Regions from separate parts of the Microbacterium sp. CCNWLW41 genome, predicted to be linked through region 2. Evidence: riboswitches for the same ligand, from Rfam matches in the RefSeq annotation. Region 2 holds a riboswitch; the other holds the start of a gene.
The links. Region 2 has a riboswitch for glycine ahead of gcvT (glycine cleavage system aminomethyltransferase GcvT). Riboswitches for the same ligand answer to the same signal wherever they lie in the genome.
Positions count from the first base shown of each region.

Region 1: it holds a riboswitch for glycine, as region 2 does, so the genes downstream of both, V6R91_RS18530 (glycine cleavage system aminomethyltransferase GcvT) here and gcvT (glycine cleavage system aminomethyltransferase GcvT) in region 2, are expected to answer to the same signal.

Region 1 is NZ_JBAOJP010000005.1:18,270-26,690, reverse strand. It holds gene V6R91_RS18540 (NUDIX hydrolase) at 1-327, opposite strand, end outside; gene V6R91_RS18535 (MarP family serine protease) at 482-1,654, shown strand; glycine riboswitch at 1,742-1,838, shown strand; glycine riboswitch at 1,840-1,949, shown strand; gene V6R91_RS18530 (glycine cleavage system aminomethyltransferase GcvT) at 1,998-3,215, shown strand; gene gcvH (glycine cleavage system protein GcvH) at 3,212-3,595, shown strand; gene gcvP (aminomethyl-transferring glycine dehydrogenase) at 3,592-6,483, shown strand; gene V6R91_RS18515 (CPBP family intramembrane glutamic endopeptidase) at 6,520-7,389, opposite strand; gene V6R91_RS18510 (ABC transporter family substrate-binding protein) at 7,576-8,421, shown strand, end outside.
Region 2 is NZ_JBAOJP010000003.1:617,183-625,603, reverse strand. It holds gene V6R91_RS14590 (peptide ABC transporter substrate-binding protein) at 1-1,306, opposite strand, end outside; gene V6R91_RS14585 (hypothetical protein) at 1,838-2,368, shown strand; gene gcvP (aminomethyl-transferring glycine dehydrogenase) at 2,546-5,365, opposite strand; gene gcvH (glycine cleavage system protein GcvH) at 5,422-5,799, opposite strand; gene gcvT (glycine cleavage system aminomethyltransferase GcvT) at 5,796-6,902, opposite strand; glycine riboswitch at 6,952-7,047, opposite strand; glycine riboswitch at 7,048-7,141, opposite strand; gene V6R91_RS14565 (DUF817 domain-containing protein) at 7,166-8,068, opposite strand; gene V6R91_RS14560 (ABC transporter ATP-binding protein) at 8,178-8,421, opposite strand, start outside.

The DNA.
Region 1 (8,421 bases), on a different contig from region 2:
CAGCAGCGCCCAGTACACGATCGAGACGACCCTGGTGGGGGAGCGGTCGACCGCGCCGAACGCGTACAGCTGCTCGAGGTAGCTCGGCGCCAGCCCCGTCGTCTCGGCGAGCGTGCGCGACGCCGCGGCATCAAGGCCCTCCGCCGCATCCAGCCAGCCGCCGGGGAGCGCCCACTGGCCCTCGTGCGGGTCGCGGGTGCGCCGCACCAGCGGGAGCACCACCTGGACGCCGTCGCTGCCGGGAAGGCGGCGCAGCGTGAAGATCACCGTCGAGACCGCGACGCGGATCGCGTCGGCCGGGACGGGGTCGGGTGCTGTTCTTGTCATCATGACTCTAACTCTCCATCCACGATCATAGTGTCAGAGTGACCAGAAGCGAAACCCCTGGGGTAACACGCGCCGGAGCCCGGGTGTCGCGGTGCCCTCACAGGCTCGATGCGTAGCCTGGCGGGAGCAGTCCGGCCGTGCGGAAGGGGTGGCGATGATCGTCGTCGACGTGATCGTCGTCCTCGTCCTGCTGGCCGCTCTCGTGAGCGGTGCGCAGCGGGGCTTCTTCGCGAGCATCGGCACCCTCGCCGGCCTCGCCGCCGGCGCACTGGCCGCGTTCTGGCTGACACCCCTGGTGGGCACCTGGGTCCCGTCGCCGGTGTGGCGCGGCCCCGCCGTGCTCCTCACGGCGGTCGGCCTCGTGTTCGTGGGGGCGGCGCTGGGCTCCGCCATCGGCTCGGCGCTGCGCTCGGGCGCCGACCGGCTGAAGCTCCGCGGCGTCGAGCGCTTCCTCGGTGGCGTCGCCTCGGTGTTCGCCGCCGTCCTCGCGCTCGCCCTCGTGGCTCCTGCGGTCGCCGTCGCCGGCATCCCGGGGGTCTCGTCGGCCGTCGCGTCCTCGAGCATCCTGCGGGGCATCGAGGCCGCCACGCCCGACCCGGTCGCGGCGGCCCTCGCGGAGCTGCGCGGCGCCGTCCTCGACGACGGGCTGCCCGGCCTCGGCCAGCTCCTCGGGCCGGTCACCGTCGAGCCGGCACCGCCGGTCGCCCTGGACGATCCGGAGCTGCAGCGCGCCGCGGCATCCGTCGCCCGCATCACCGGCAACGCGTACGCCTGCGGACGCGGATCGGCCGGGACCGGATTCGTCGTCGCCGCCGACCGCGTCGTCACCAACGCGCACGTCGTGGCGGGCGTCGACACGCCCATCGTCGAGCTCCCGGGCGTCGCCGCGCGCGAGGGACGCGTCGTGTACTTCGATCCCGTGGACGACATCGCCGTGATCGCCGTCGACGAGCTCGGCGCCACCGCCCTGCCGTTCGCTCCCACGCTCGCCGCCGGCGACGCGGCCGTCGTGCAGGGCTACCCCTTCGGCGGCCCGTTCGCCATGGTGCCGGCGGCGGTGCAGTCGGTGGGCACCGCCACGGTCCCCGACGTGTACGACGAGTCGTGGAACCCCCGCGAGATCTATGCGCTGCAGTCCGTGGTGCGGCCGGGCAACTCGGGCGGTCCGGTGCTGACCGCCGACGGTGCCGTCGCGGGCGTCGTCTTCGCGCGGGCGGAGAACGACGAGGACCTCGGCTACGCCATGACGATGGCCGAGCTCACCCCGGTCGCCGCCCAGGCGCCGTCGCTGTCGGACCCGGTCTCGTCGGGGTCCTGCGTGGGCTGAACCGGCGGCGGCGGCGGACGGAATCGCCGAAACCGCGTGGATCGGGTCGCCGACCGGTATGCTGGCCCCGCAAGTCAACAACGGCCCATGACCCGGGCGGGAGAGCCTCGGCAGCGCGATCGCCGGGCACCGAAGGAGCAAGCCTCCCCGCCAATCTCTCAGGTACGCGTACCGTTCGGGCAGGCCGACTCTGGAAAGCGATTCAAGCGACGCGACGCGTCGCCCGGGATCCGCCGACGGTGAAAGCAGGATGCCTCGCATCCGGCGAAGCTCTCAGGCCCATGACAGAGGGGGAGTTCACAGGCGTCGACAGGCGCCTGCCCGCCCACGACCGGGAGAACTCATGACCGAACCGAGCGACGCTCCGCCCCGCACCACCGTCCTGCATGCGCGCCACGAGGCGCTCGGCGCCTCCTTCACCGACTTCGGCGGCTGGCTGATGCCGGTGCGCTACACCTCGGACCTCGCCGAGCACCACGCGGTCCGCACCGCCGCGGGCCTGTTCGACATCTCGCACATGGCCGAGTTCCTCGTCACCGGTCGCGACGCCGCCGCATTCCTGGACTACGCGGTGGCGGGCGCGATCTCGCCGATGCGGGTCGGGAAGGCGAAGTACTCGCTCGTGCTGTCCGAGGACGGCGGCATCGTCGACGACGTCATCGTCTACCGCATCGCGGACGACCGCTTCCTGGTGATCGCGAACGCCGGGAACCGGGATGCCGTGGCCGCCGCGTTCGCCGAGCGCGCGCGCCGCGCGCCCGTGGCAGCGTCCTTCGCCGCAGATCCTCCCGCCGGCGCGGGCACCGAGGCGTTCCTCCACCTCGAGGGCGTGAGCGGCGTCGCGACCGTCGCGGACATCACCGACGAGGTCGCGCTCATCGCGGTGCAGGGCCCCATCGCGCGCGCTGTGCTGGAGGCCGCCCCGCTGGAGGGCACCGACCCGTCGCTCGAGGACCTCGGATACTACGCATGGTCCTCGTCGCGGTTCCACGGCGAGCACGTCTTCATCGGCCGCACCGGGTACACGGGCGAGGACGGCTTCGAGCTGCTCGTTCCGAACCGTGCGGCCGGTGCCCTCTGGGATGCGCTGCTCGCGGCCGGCGAACCGCTCGGCCTGGTGCCGGCGGGCCTCGCCGCACGGGACACCCTGCGTCTGGAGGCCGGCATGCCGCTCTACGGCCATGAGCTCTCGCTCGACGTCCTGCCCGCCCAGGCCGGACTGGGCCGCGTCGCGCCGCTGAAGACGAAGGACGCCGACTTCGTCGGACGTGCCGCACTGGAGGCCGGCGCCGCCGCCGACGCCCCGGTGCTCGTCGGCCTCGTCGCGGAGGGGCGTCGCGCCGGCCGCGCCGGGTACGCCGTCTTCGACAGCCCCGACGCCGACACGCCGGTGGGCGAGATCACCAGCGGCGCGCTCAGCCCGACCCTGGGGCATCCGATCGCCATGGCCTTCGTCCCGCCCGCGGCGAGCGCGCCCGCGACCGAGCTCTACATCGACGTGCGGGGGACGCGCATCCCCGCGACCGTGACCGCCCTGCCCTTCTATCGGAGGAACACATGACCGACCTCACCGCCCTCAAGTACACCGCCGAGCACGAGTGGGTCGCCCTCGACGGCGATGTGGCCACCGTCGGCATCACCTCATACGCCGCCGACAAGCTCGGCGACGTCGTGTTCGTGGAGCTGCCCGCCGTGGGGAGCGCCGTCACGGCCGCCACCGTCGTGGGCGAGATCGAGTCGACGAAGTCGGTGGGCGAGCTGTACGCGCCGCTGACGGGCGAGGTCGTCGCGGTCAACGACGCCGTGGTGGACGACCCCGGTCTCGTCAACGCCGACCCGTTCGGCGCCGGGTGGCTCGTGAAGATCACGGTCGACCCCGCCGCGGTGGCGGGCCTCCTGGACCGCGACGCGTACATCTCGCTGACCGGGGGCGCCGAATGACGGGTCTGTTCGCCGACCGTCACATCGGGACGGATGCCGCGGCCCAGCGGCTCATGCTGGACGCGCTCGGCTACGACAGCGTCGACGCGCTCGTGGCGGCGGCGGTGCCGGCATCCATCCACGCCACGCCGCGGTCCACGAGCGACATCCCGCCCGCTGCGACGGAGGCGCAGGCGCTCGCCGAGCTGCGCGCGCTGGCGTCGCAGAACCGCACCGCGCGCCCGATGATCGGACTCGGCTACGCCGACACGCTCACCCCGTCGGTCATCGCGCGCAACGTGCTCGAGAACCCCTCGTGGTACACCGCCTACACGCCCTATCAGCCCGAGATCTCGCAGGGCCGGCTCGAGGCGCTGATCAACTTCCAGACGATGGTGACCGATCTCACTGGTCTCGCGACGGCGAACGCGTCGATGCTCGACGAGTCCACCGCGGTCGTCGAGGGCATGCTCGTCGCCCGGCGCGGCTCCAAGTCCGCCTCCGACGTTTTCGTGGTCGACGCCGACACGCTCCCGCAGACGAAGGCCCTGCTCGCCCACCGGGCGGCGGCCGTCGGCATCCGGCTCGTCGAGCTCGACCTCGCCCGCGGCGCGACGCTGCCCGACGAGCTCTTCGGCGTGCTGGTCCAGTACCCGGGCGCCTCGGGGAACGTCTGGGACCCCTCGGGCGTCGTCGATGCGGCGCACGTCGCGGGCGGTCTCGTCGTCGTCGCCGCGGACATCCTCGCGCTGACGCTGCTGCGCTCACCCGGATCGTTCGGTGCCGACGTGGCCGTCGGCACGACCCAGAGGTTCGGCGTGCCGCTCGGATTCGGCGGCCCGCACGCCGGCTACATGGCGGTGCGTCAGGGTCTGGAGCGGCAGCTGCCGGGACGCCTGGTCGGGGTGTCGCAGGATGCCGCCGGTCACGCCGCCTACCGCCTCGCGCTGCAGACGCGCGAGCAGCACATCCGGCGCGAGAAGGCCACGTCGAACATCTGCACCTCGCAGGTGCTGCTGGCGGTGATGGCCTCGATGTACGCGGTCTACCACGGTCCCGACGGCCTTCGCGCGATCGCGACCGACGTCGCGAAGAAGGCCGAGGCGCTCGGCGCGCGACTGCGCGAGTACGGGCTGTCGCTGCGGTCGGACTCGTTCTTCGACACCATCCGCGTCGCGACGCCCGGTGCGTCGCGACGCGTGATCGAGCGCGCGCGGGAGCGCGGGTATCAGCTCTTCTGGGCGGACGACGCGACGGTCGGCGTCTCGGTCGACGAGACCACGACCGAGGACGACCTGGCGGCCGTCGCGTGGGCGTTCGGCCTGCCGGAGGGGGAGTTCCTCGGTGCGGGCGCCCAGGGGGAGCGCGTGCTGCCGTTCACCGACGCCGAGCCGCTCGCGGGCGTGCCGGCGGAGCTCCGCCGCGTCGAGGAGTTCCTCACCCACCCGGTGTTCAACACCCACCGCTCCGAGACGGCCATGATGCGCTATCTCAAGCAGCTCGCCGATCGCGACTACGCGCTGGATCGCGGCATGATCCCGCTCGGCTCGTGCACGATGAAGCTGAACGCGGCCACCGAGATGGCGGCGGTGTCGTGGCCGGAGTTCTCACGGGTGCACCCGTTCGCCCCCGAGGCCGACGTGCACGGCTATCTCGCGATGATCGAGCAGCTCGAGGTGTGGCTGGCGGAGGTGACTGGCTACGACGCCGTCTCGCTGCAGCCGAACGCGGGGTCGCAGGGCGAGCTCGCCGGGCTCATGGCGATCCGCGGCTATCACCGGGCGAACGGCGACCCGGGTCGCACGGTCTGCCTCATCCCATCGTCGGCGCACGGCACCAACGCGGCATCCGCCGTGCTCGCGGGGATGCGGGTGGTCGTCGTGGCCTGCGACGACCAGGGCAACGTCGACCTCGAGGACCTGCGTGCGAAGATCGCGGCGCACGCAGACGAGCTCGCCGCGCTCATGATCACGTACCCGTCGACGCACGGCGTGTACGAGCAGGACGTGCTGGAGATCACGCAGGCGGTGCACGACGCCGGCGGCCAGGTGTACGTCGACGGCGCGAACCTCAACGCGCTGCTGGGCTATGCCCGGTTCGGCGACCTCGGCGGCGACGTGTCGCACCTGAACCTGCACAAGACGTTCGCGATCCCCCACGGCGGCGGCGGACCGGGCGTCGGCCCGGTCGCGGCCAAGGCGCACCTCGCGCCGTTCCTGCCGAGCCACCCGTTCTCGCAGCGCAAGGACCACGCCGGCGGCGTGTTCGACGGCGGCCCGATCTCTGCCGCGCCCCACGGCTCGGCGAGCATCCTGCCGATCTCGTGGGCGTACGTGCGGATGATGGGCGCCGAGGGCCTCCGCGCGGCGACCGCGTCCGCGGTGCTCGCCGCGAACTACATCGCGTTCCGGCTCCGCGAGCACTACCCGGTGCTCTACACCGGTGAGGGGGGACTCGTCGCGCACGAGTGCATCCTCGACCTGCGCCCGCTGCGTGAGGCCACCGGCGTGACCGTGGACGACGTGGCCAAGCGTCTCATCGACTACGGCTTCCACGCCCCGACGATGTCGTTCCCGGTCGCGGGGACGCTCATGGTGGAGCCCACGGAGTCCGAGGACCTGGCCGAGATCGAGCGCTTCATCGAGGCGATGATCGCGATCAAGGCCGAGGCCGACCGTGTGGCCGCGGGGGAGTGGCCCGCCGCCGACAACCCGCTGGTCAACGCCCCCCACACCGCCGAGTCGGTCGTGGCCGGCGAGTGGTCGCATCCGTACTCCCGCGAGACCGCCGTGTATCCCGTCCACGCGCTCGTGCGCACGAAGTACTGGCCGCCGGTGCGCCGCATCGACCAGGCCTACGGCGACCGGAACCTCGTGTGCGCGTGCCCCCCGATCGAGGCGTTCGCCTGACACCCCCGGAGCGACGGGATGCCGCGGCCTGGCCCGTCAGGACGCGGCGGCCGGAGTCGGGGTCGGGGTCGGGGTGAGGGTCGGCGTCGGGACGGGCGCGAAGACGCCGGGCCAGAGGGCGACGGCGAGCGGGTACCCGACGAAGGCGACGACGTCGAGCACCGTGTGCGCGATCACGAGCGGCATGACCCGGCCCCATCGGCGGTAGCACCAGCCGAAGACGATGCCCATCACGATGTTGCCGACGATCGCGCCGATGCCCTGGTAGGCGTGGTACGCGCCGCGCAGCGCGGCGGTCGTGAGGATGATCGTCCAGTCGCCCCAGCCCAGGCGGCGCAGGCGGTCGAAGAGGTAGCCGATGAAGATGACCTCCTCCGTCAGCCCGGCGCGCAGGGCGGACAGCAGGAGGAGGGGGACGGTGTACCACGCCGCGTCCAGCGGCGAGGCCACCACCGCGACCGTGATGCCCAGCACCCGTCCGACGGCGTACAGCGCGAGCCCCGGCAGGCCGATGACGGCGGCGAGCAGGATGCCGCGGCCGACGTCGCCGCCGAACCGCGTGAAGTCCAGCCCGATGCGGCGCAGCGCGTTGCCACCCGGCTCCCACAGCAGGTAGACGACGAGGGCCACGAGCGCCAGCGCGAAGAAGACCGACAGGAGCTGATACACCACGTCCCAGACCGCCTGGGCGTCGCGCGACGGATTGACCTGCGTCTGCTGCGAACCCAGCGGGACGGGTGCGAGGAGCTTGCGGACGAGCGAGAGGACGGAGTACACGGCGGACTGGCCGACCGTGATCGCCAGGACGATCCAGACCTCCCACCGCAGTCGCTGCCGGCCATACCGGTCCAGCCGGGGAAGGGTAGTGGATTCCCTCTGGTTCGCGGGCGCGTTCGGGGGAGTCATCTTGTCAGATTGTCACACTCGGCGTCGATTGAGTTAAGGCTCTGTAACGTTTTCGTCGATCGTTTTGACCATCTCACAGCCGGTGCTTATCGTGTTCCCATCCGCGCACCGACCGGTCATCGACTGGTCGTGTGCGCATTACCCTGCACAGGAGGAACAGTGAGAATTAAGCGCATCTCGACTGCGGTGGCACTCACCGCAGTCGGCGCACTGGTGATCTCGGGCTGCACCGCCGGTGGTGGCGAAGAGAACAACGATGACTCCGGTCTCGTCGAAGGCTCGTCGATCACGGCTGCGTGGAACCAGGCGTTCTACTCGATGAACGGCAACACGTCGTTCGGCAACGCGACCGCGAACAACAACATCAACTACTTGGTGCTCGACGGCTTCAACTACTACGACAACACGCCGGAGCTGGTGAAGAACGAGTCGTTCGGCTCGTACGAGCTCGTCAGCGAAGACCCGCTCACCGTCAAGTACACGATCTCCGACGACGCGAGCTGGTCCGACGGCACGCCCGTCGACGCCGCCGACATGCTGCTGCACTGGGCCGCCAACTCGCGCTCGCTGGACACCCCGGACTTCGACCCGGCAGAGTTCACCGACCCCGACACGGGTGAGTTCACCGAGTCGTTCCCGACCGATGTCGTCTACTTCGACTCGGGTGCGACGCCCACGTCGGGCCTCGGCCTGGTCTCGGAGACCCCCGAGGTCGGCGACGACGGCAAGTCGATCACGATGACGTACGACCAGCCCTTCGTGGACTGGGAGCTCACGTTCGCGGGTGTCGGAGCGATGCTGCCGGCCCACATCGTCGCGAAGAAGGCTCTCGAGCTCGACGACAACGAGGCGGCCAAGCAGGCGATCCTCGACGCGATCCAGGACGAGGACGCCGCCGCGCTGGCGCCGATCTCGTCGTTCTGGAACTCGGGCTTCAACTTCACCGAGATGCCCGACGACCCCGAGCTGGTCACCGCGAGCGGCCCGTACATGATCAGCGACTACGTCGCCGACCAGTACGTCACGCTGACC
Region 2 (8,421 bases):
AGCGGTTGTTCACCTCTTCACGGATCTGCGCGAAGGTCGGGTACGGAGCCCCCGAGGCCTCGATCCCGAGGTTCTTCGAGATCTGGTTGGTCACGGCGTCGACCCACTCCTGGTGGCCGCCGTCCGAGTTGTAGGCGATCTGGAAGGTGCCGTCCCACGGCGAGATCTTGTCGGCCTCGGCCCACAGCTCCTTCGCCTTCTCGGGGTCGTACTGCAGGACCTCGTTGCCGGGGATGTCGTCCGACCAGCCGGCGATAACCGGCGAGGTGAAGTCCGCAGCAGGGGTCCGGGTGCCCGAGAAGATCGTCTCGGTGATCTGCGCGCGGTCGAAGGCCATCGAGATCGCCTGGCGGCGGAGGACGCCTTCCTCACCGGAGAAGTGCGGGAGGAACTGCCCGATCGTGAACGACTGGAACACGGCCGACGGCTGGTTTACCGCGCGGTCGCCGAGGTCGTCCTGGAACGTCGGCAGCGCAATAGCAGGAATGGCGTCGACAACGTCCACGTCGTTCCCCTGCAGGTCTGCGTACGCCGCCTCCTGAGTCGCGTAGAACTTGATCGTCAGACCGCCGTTCTGCGCCTTGCGACCGCCCTGGTAGTCGTCGTTGCGGACGAGGTCGATCTGCACGTCGTGCTGCCAGCCGTCGCCGCCGATCATGTACGGGCCGTTGCCGATCGGGTTCTCACCGAACGCGGCCATGTCCTCGAACGCGACGTCCGGGAGCGGGTAGTAGGCCGAGTAGCCCAGGCGCAGTGCGAAGTCCGAGGCCGGCTTGTTCAGCGCGACCGTGAACGTGTAGTCGTCGACCTGCTCCAACCCCGTGAGCGGGGAGTCGGTCTCGGCGTTGTAGCCTTCGATGTCCTCGAAGAAGTAGCTGGACAGGTGCGCGTTGGAGGCCTTCGCGCCCTCGTTCCAGGCCTTGATGAAGTTGTCCGCGGTGACTTCCTCGCCGTCGGTGAACTTCTGGCCCTTCTTGAGCTTGATCGTGAGGTGCTGCGGGTCCTCGGTGACGATCTCCTCGGCCATGTCGTTGACCGGCTTGCCGTCCGCGTCGTAGTAGACGAGACCGGCGAAGATCTCGTCGAGGATCTTGCCGCCGCCGACCTCGTTGGTGTTGGTCGGGATCAGCGGGTTCTCCGGCTCCGAACCGTTCGTCGTGATGATGGCGTCGGGATCCGCCTTGGCGTTGCTTCCGGTGTCGCCCTTGTCGGTCGATCCGGATCCACCACCTGCGCAGCCCGCGAGCGCGAGGGTACCCGCCGCGAGCAGCGCGACGCCCGTGAGGGCGATCTTGTTGCGCTTCACTTGTGTCCTCCTGTGGACCTGATACAGCAAACTGCGCGCTCGTCATCGAGCGCGTAGGGATACCCCAGGGTAACCGCCGTCCTGCCGATCCCGTAACCGCGTGAATCAACCGTTACTGAGTGGTGACCTGAGGACAGAACGTACCTCCAGTGGCGCGATCAGATCGACGCTGTCTCACCCCGTGACGCCCCAGAGTGCCCGTGCGCCGTTCGCGGCTCATTGGTTGCCCACCAGCAGGACCGCCAAGGCTCGGCGAGGAAACCTCGCACGCTATGAGGATCCCTTAAAAAGGATCGACAGTTTCGTGTCTCAACTCGAAGATTCACCAGCCCGGACTACTCGAATACTCACCACGCCAGTATTCTGGCCGACTGACTGCCCCCATGCTGGACCAGCGTGTTGACTAAGTTATGCATTCCAATCTCCAGACATAAGCATACAAGGTTATAACCCCTTGGGGATATGCCTTTGAAATTTTTGGATGCACACATTTACTGAGTAGGGAATCATCCGCAGCCAAAGGAGACAAGGATGTTCCACTCAATCACCCAGAAGCATGCCAACACATCCAAAGGAACGCGCCAGCGAATTCGACTAGTTCGCCTCATAGCAGCATTCTGCGCATCCGCAGCTTTGGCCTTGGTCGGTTCGGTTCCCGCGCAAGCCGCCCCTCTGGCGACGGGAACGATCGGTTCGGCATCCGCCCTCGGCCTGGTCACGGACTGGTACGACAGCGCAGGCAACAAGCACGTTCTCACCGTAAACGCCTACTTTGGAAATAAGACGGCCGATTCAGTCCACATCGATTTCATTCGGTTGTGCTATAGCGGGCCAGACAATTCCGGAATCTGGGTTCGACCGGAATTGAGCAGGGAGGGCAGCAATCAGACCTCTCTCGGCCCTGCCAGGAACATGATCAAGGGAGCAGGCATGCCCGCCCCCTGCACAGACTGGGCAGTCAACCAGACATGGACGAAGGGAAGCTCGGGCGAAGTGTTCCGGGTGACAAACTACATCGTCCTGCCTGGCCAGTTGACCACCATCGCGGGGTTCTACCGATAAATTCGCCGCCACCAGACGGACTCATCGATTATAGGCCACCATTTCACATTGTGAATGTGTGAATATCATCGAGATTTGGTGGTTCGATCGTCCTTCTATGCGCTCAGCCCCGCCTGACGGAAACGCACCGCGGGCCCCGGACGGTGTCCGGGGCCCGCGTCGATCGGTCGCGCACGCTCAGGTGAAGGCCTCCACCGGAGGGCAGGCGCACACGAGGTTGCGGTCGCCGTAGGCGTTGTCGATCCGCCGCACCGGCGGCCAGTACTTGCCGGCGATCAGGGAGTGCACCGGGTAGGCGGCCTGCTCGCGGGTGTAGGCGTGCCCCCACTCCCCCGCGATCAGCGACGCCGCCGTGTGCGGCGCGTTCACGAGGGGGTTGTCGTCGGCGGGCCAGCGCCCGGACGCGACGGCGTCCGCCTCCGCCTTGATCTGGATCATCGCCTCGATGAAGCGCTCCAGCTCCCCGAGGTCCTCCGACTCGGTCGGCTCCACCATGAGGGTGCCCGCCACCGGGAAGGACATGGTCGGGGCGTGGAACCCGTAGTCGATGAGCCGCTTGGCGACGTCGTCCACGGTGATCCCCGTCGCGTCCTTGAGGGGACGCAGGTCGAGGATGCACTCGTGCGCGACCCGCCCGGTCTCGCCCGTGTAGAGGACCGGGTAGTGGGCCTCCAGGCGCGCGGCGACGTAGTTCGCCGCCAGCACGGCCGCGGCCGTCGCGTCGGCCAGGCCCGCCGCGCCCATCATCCGCACATACGCCCACGAGATCGGCAGGACGCCGGCGGACCCGTACGGGGCCGCCGAGACCGGTCCGCCCTCGAACACGAAACCTCCGGCGTGCTCGGCCCGCTGCGCCTGCGGGTGCCCGGGCAGGAACGGAGCCAGGTGCGCCTTGGCCGCGACGGGGCCCACACCGGGACCGCCGCCGCCGTGCGGGATGGCGAAGGTCTTGTGCAGGTTCAGGTGCGAGACGTCGCCGCCGAGGTCGCCGAAGCGCGCGTAGCCGAGCAGCGCGTTGAGGTTCGCCCCGTCGATGTACACCTGACCGCCCGCCGCGTGCACCGCGGCGGTGATGTCGAGGACGTCGTGCTCGTACACGCCGTGCGTCGACGGGTAGGTGATCATCAGAGCGGCGAGCTCGTCCGCATGGGCGTCGATCTTCGCGCGCAGGTCGCCGAGGTCGACGTTGCCCTGCTCGTCCGTCGCCACCACGACGACCTTCATCCCGGCGAGGACCGCCGACGCGGCGTTCGTGCCGTGCGCGGAGGACGGGATGAGGCACACGGTGCGGTGAGCGTCGCCGTTGGCGTGGTGGTAGCCGCGGATGGCGAGCAGGCCCGCGAGTTCCCCCTGCGAGCCGGCGTTCGGCTGCAGCGACACGGCGTCGTACCCGGTCACGTCGGCGAGCCAGGACTCGAGCTGATCGATGAGCGCCAGCGAGCCCCGGACGTCCTCCTCGGGGGCGAACGGGTGCAGCTGGGCGAACTCGGGCCAGGTGATGGCCGCCATCTCCGTCGCGGCGTTCAGCTTCATCGTGCACGAGCCGAGCGGGATCATCCCGCGGTCGAGCGCGTAGTCGCGGTCCGCGAGCGTCTTCAGGTACCGCATCATGGCCGTCTCCGACCGGTGCGCGTGGAAGACCGGGTGCGTCAGGTAGTCGTCCCGCCGACGCAGGCCGTCCGGAAGGGCGTCGTTCGTGCCGACGGCGAACCCGAACGCCCCGCCCCCCGCACCCAGGACGCCGAGCACGGCGAGCACCTCCTCGAAGGTCGTCGTCTCGTCGAGGGTGACCCCGACGGTGTCGGCGTCGACCAGGCGCAGCAGGATCCCGTGCTCGTCGCGGGCCCGCGCCACCGCGTCGGCCGCGCCGCCCGGGACGCGCACGGTCACGGTGTCGAAGAACGCGTCGTGGACGACCTCGACCCCGGACGTGCGCAGCTCCTCGGCGACGAACCAGGCCAGCGCGGCGATGCGACGGGCGATCTGCGCCAGCCCCTCGGGGCCGTGGTAGACGGCGTACATCGAGGCCATCACGGCCAGCAGCACCTGCGCGGTGCAGATGTTGGACGTCGCCTTCTCGCGGCGGATGTGCTGCTCGCGGGTCTGCAGCGCGAGGCGGTAGGCCGGGTGGCCGTCCGCGTCCTGCGAGACCCCGACCAGACGGCCGGGCAGCTGGCGCTCCAGCCCCGACCGCACCGACATGTATCCCGCGTGCGGGCCGCCGAAGCCCATCGGCACGCCGAAGCGCTGGGTCGTGCCCACCGCGACGTCCGCGCCGAGCGAGCCGGGCGAGGCGATCAGGGTGAGCGCGAGCAGATCCGCACCGACCACGGCGAGACCGCCGGCGACATGCGCCGCATCGATCACACCCGACGGGTCCCAGACGCGTCCCGACGCCCCCGGGTACTGCACGAACAGGCCGAACAGCTCCTCCGGCAGCGTCTCGCCCCCGGCGAGGTCGCGCTCGACGAGCTCGATCCCCACCGCCTCGGCGCGCGTCGCAAGGAGGGCCTTGGTCTGCGGCAGGGCGTCCGCGTCCACCACGAACACGTTCGAGGTGGCCTTCGACGCCCGCCGGACCAGGAGCATGCCCTCGGCGACGGCCGTCGACTCGTCCAGCATCGACGAGTTCGCGGTGTCCAGGCCGGTGAGCTCAGAGACCATCGTCTGGAAGTTGATCAGCGCCTCCAGCCGCCCCTGCGAGATCTCGGGCTGGTACGGCGTGTACGCCGTGTACCAGGACGGGTTCTCCAGGACGTTGCGCTGGATGACGCTCGGGGTGATCGTGCCGTGGTAGCCGAGGCCGATCATGGCGCGGTTGACGACGTTCTGCGCGGCGAGTCCGCGCAGCTCCGCCAGGGCCTGCGCCTCGCTGGCGGCGGCCGGCAGCACGCTCTCGCGGCCCTCGTCGCGGATCGACGCGGGCACGGCGTCGCGCATGAGCGCGTCGACGGGACGCTCCTGCTCGGCGACGGCGATGCCGATCGCGGCGAGCATCTCGCGCTGCGCGGCGGCGGTGGTCCCGATGTGGCGGTCGGCGAACGCGGTCACCCTCAGCCCTCCGTGAGCGCCACGTAGGCGGCGCGGTCCATCAGCGCGTCGACGGCGCCGTCGGCGACCTCGAGCTTGAGCAGCCAGCCGCCCTCGAACGGCGCCGCGTTCACGAGGGACGGGTCGTCCACGACGGCCTCGTTCACGGCGACGACGGTGCCGGCCACCGGCGCGTAGAGCTCGCCGACGGACTTGGTGGACTCGATCTCGCCCACGACGCTTCCGGCGGTGATCTCGGTGCCCACGGCGGGCAGCTCCACGAAGACGACGTCACCGAGCTTGTCGGCGGCGTAGTCGGTGATCCCGACCGTCGCGGTGGTGCCGTCAGCGGCGACCCACTCGTGCTCTTCGCTGTAACGCAGGGTGTTCAGATCGGTCATTTCTTCCTCCGGTAGAAAGGCAGGGCGGTGACGTTCGCGGGGATCCTCGTCCCGCGCACGTCGAGGAACAGGGGGGTCTCCCCCGCGGCGAGCGCGGGATCGACGTAGGCCATGGCGATGGGATGCCCGAGCGTGGGGCTCAGGGCGCCGCTGGTGATCTCTCCGACGACGGCGCCGTCCTCGGTGACGACCGGGTAGCCGGCGCGCCCGGCCCGGCGTCCCTCGGCGGACAGGCCGACGAGTACCCGGGCGTCCTCGGCGGGCACGACAGCGTCCTTGCCGATGAAGCGGTCCTTGTCGGTGACGACGACGCGCCCGAGGCCCGCCTGGGCCGGCTTGGTATCGCGCGTGAGCTCGTGGCCGTACAGCGGCATGCCCGCCTCCAGACGGAGGGTGTCGCGGGCGGCGAGACCGGCGGGGACGATGCCGTGCCCGTCGCCCGCAGCGAGGACCGCGTCCCAGAGCGCCGCCGCGGCGGCCGCCGGGACGAGCAGCTCGAAGCCGTCCTCGCCGGTGTAGCCGGTCCGCGCGAGCAGGAGCGGCTCACCCCGGAACGTGGCGTCCGCCCAGGCGTAGTACCGCTGCTCGGCCCAGGGCACGCTGACGTCGTCGATCCCGTCGACCGCCGAGACGATCGCCTCGGCGGCGGGGCCCTGCACGGCGATCAGCGCGTAGTCGTCGGACACGTCGGCCACCGTCACGTCGAACGGCGCGGAACGCGTGCTCAGCGCCGCGCTCACGGCCTCCCGGTTGCCGGCGTTGGAGATGATGAGGAAACGCTCCTCGGCCAGGCGGTAGACGATCACGTCGTCGATGATCCCGCCGTCCTCGGCGAGCAGCAGCGAGTACTTGGCCTTGCCGACGGGCAGCGCCGACAGCCGGCCCGCCAGCGCGTAGTCGAGGTACTCGCCGGAGCGCGCTCCGTCGACGGTGAACTCCGCCATGTGCGAGATGTCGAACACCCCGGCGGCCTCGCGGACCGCGTGGTGCTCGGCGAGGTCCGAGGTGTACCGCACCGGCATCTGCCAGCCGCCGAAGTCGGTGAAGGACGCTCCCAGCGCCTCATGGCGCTCGCGGAGCGGGGTGTAGCGGGCGTCGGTCATGGAGTTCTCCCCGTGGGTCGGAAGGGCACCCGCGGCACGGGCATCCGAGAACTCCCCCTCTGTCATGGGCCTGAGAGCTTCGCCCGTGAGGGGGCTTTCACCGTCGGCGGAGATCGCAGCGTGCGATCTCGCTTTCCAGAGTGGCCGGATGCCTGCGGTGGGGGTACCTGAGAGATTGGCGGGGAGGCTTGCTCCTTCGGTGCCCGGCTGCGTGCACCGGGCTCTCCCGCACGCATCGTACGGCCGTCTTCACTTGTCGTGGCTCACTCTACCGTGACGGGCGCGCCGCCGGCGTCGCCACGCAGCCGGGACCGCGCGGGGGCCGGCGGCCGGGGCGGGGCGACCAGGGTGACGAGGACCACCGAGATGATCATCAGGAGGAACCAGCTCGAGATCTTGGACGCCGACACGAGCTGCCATCCCTGCACCTGGTCCGGATAGAGCCAGGCGCCGGTGAGCGTGCCGATGTTCTCGGCGATCCAGATGAACAGCGCCACGCCGACGAACGGCAGCAGCAGCGGGATCCGCAGCGTGGCGCGCCACACCCGCGCGTGCATGACCGTGGGCAGCCACAGCGCGACCACCGCCGCGGTCAGCACCCACCGGGCGTCCCACATCCAGTGGTGGGTGAAGAAGTTCGCGTAGATCAGCCCGGCCACGACCACCGTGGCCCACAGCGGCGGATACCGGGTGAAGGTCAGGTCGAAGAGCCGGTGCACCCGGACGAGATAGGAGCCCACGGCCGCGTACATGAAGCCGCTGAACAGCGGCACCGCGCCCAGGCGCAGCACGCCCTCGGCCTCATAGGCCCAGGAGCCCACGTCCGTCTTGAAGAGCTCCATGACCGTGCCCGTGACGTGGAACAGCATGATCACCCACAGCTCCCTGCCGGACTCCAGGCGGGTCGTGATCATCACCACCTGGATGAGCACCGCGACGATCGTCAGCAGATCGTTCCGGCTGAGCGCGAGATCGGCGGGATACAGCGTGCGCACGACCACGATCGCCAGGAGCAGGACCGCGCCGAACACGCACGCCCACGCCTGCTTCGCGACGAACACGGCGGCCTCCACGAGGAACCCGGGCACACCGCGCGAGGGCGCACGGAGAAGGAGACGACGGGCGGCCGCGTCGATCCGCGCTTCGAGCCGAGTGGGCTGCTGCATGCGCTGACGCTAGCCGCCCGCGGCGCTCGGCGGCTGGGAAGGCGCCGCACGGACCGGGAGGTGCCCCGTCCGCGCGCGGCCGTGGGGGACCGCGCGCGGACGGAGGTCGTCAGGCGCCGGCGAGCTCGCGGCGCACCTCGTCGCGCAGGCGTCCGAGGTTCTCCGGCTCGGGCGCCGCATCCAGGAGCGTCCGCGTGTACTCGTGCTGCGGGTTCAGGATCACCTCGTCGCTGGGACCGCGCTCGACGACGTCGCCGTGGTAGAGCACCATGATCTCGTCGCTGAAGTGGCGGGCGGTGGCCAGGTCGTGCGTGATGTACAGGACGCCCAGGTCGTCCTCCCGCTGCAGGTCG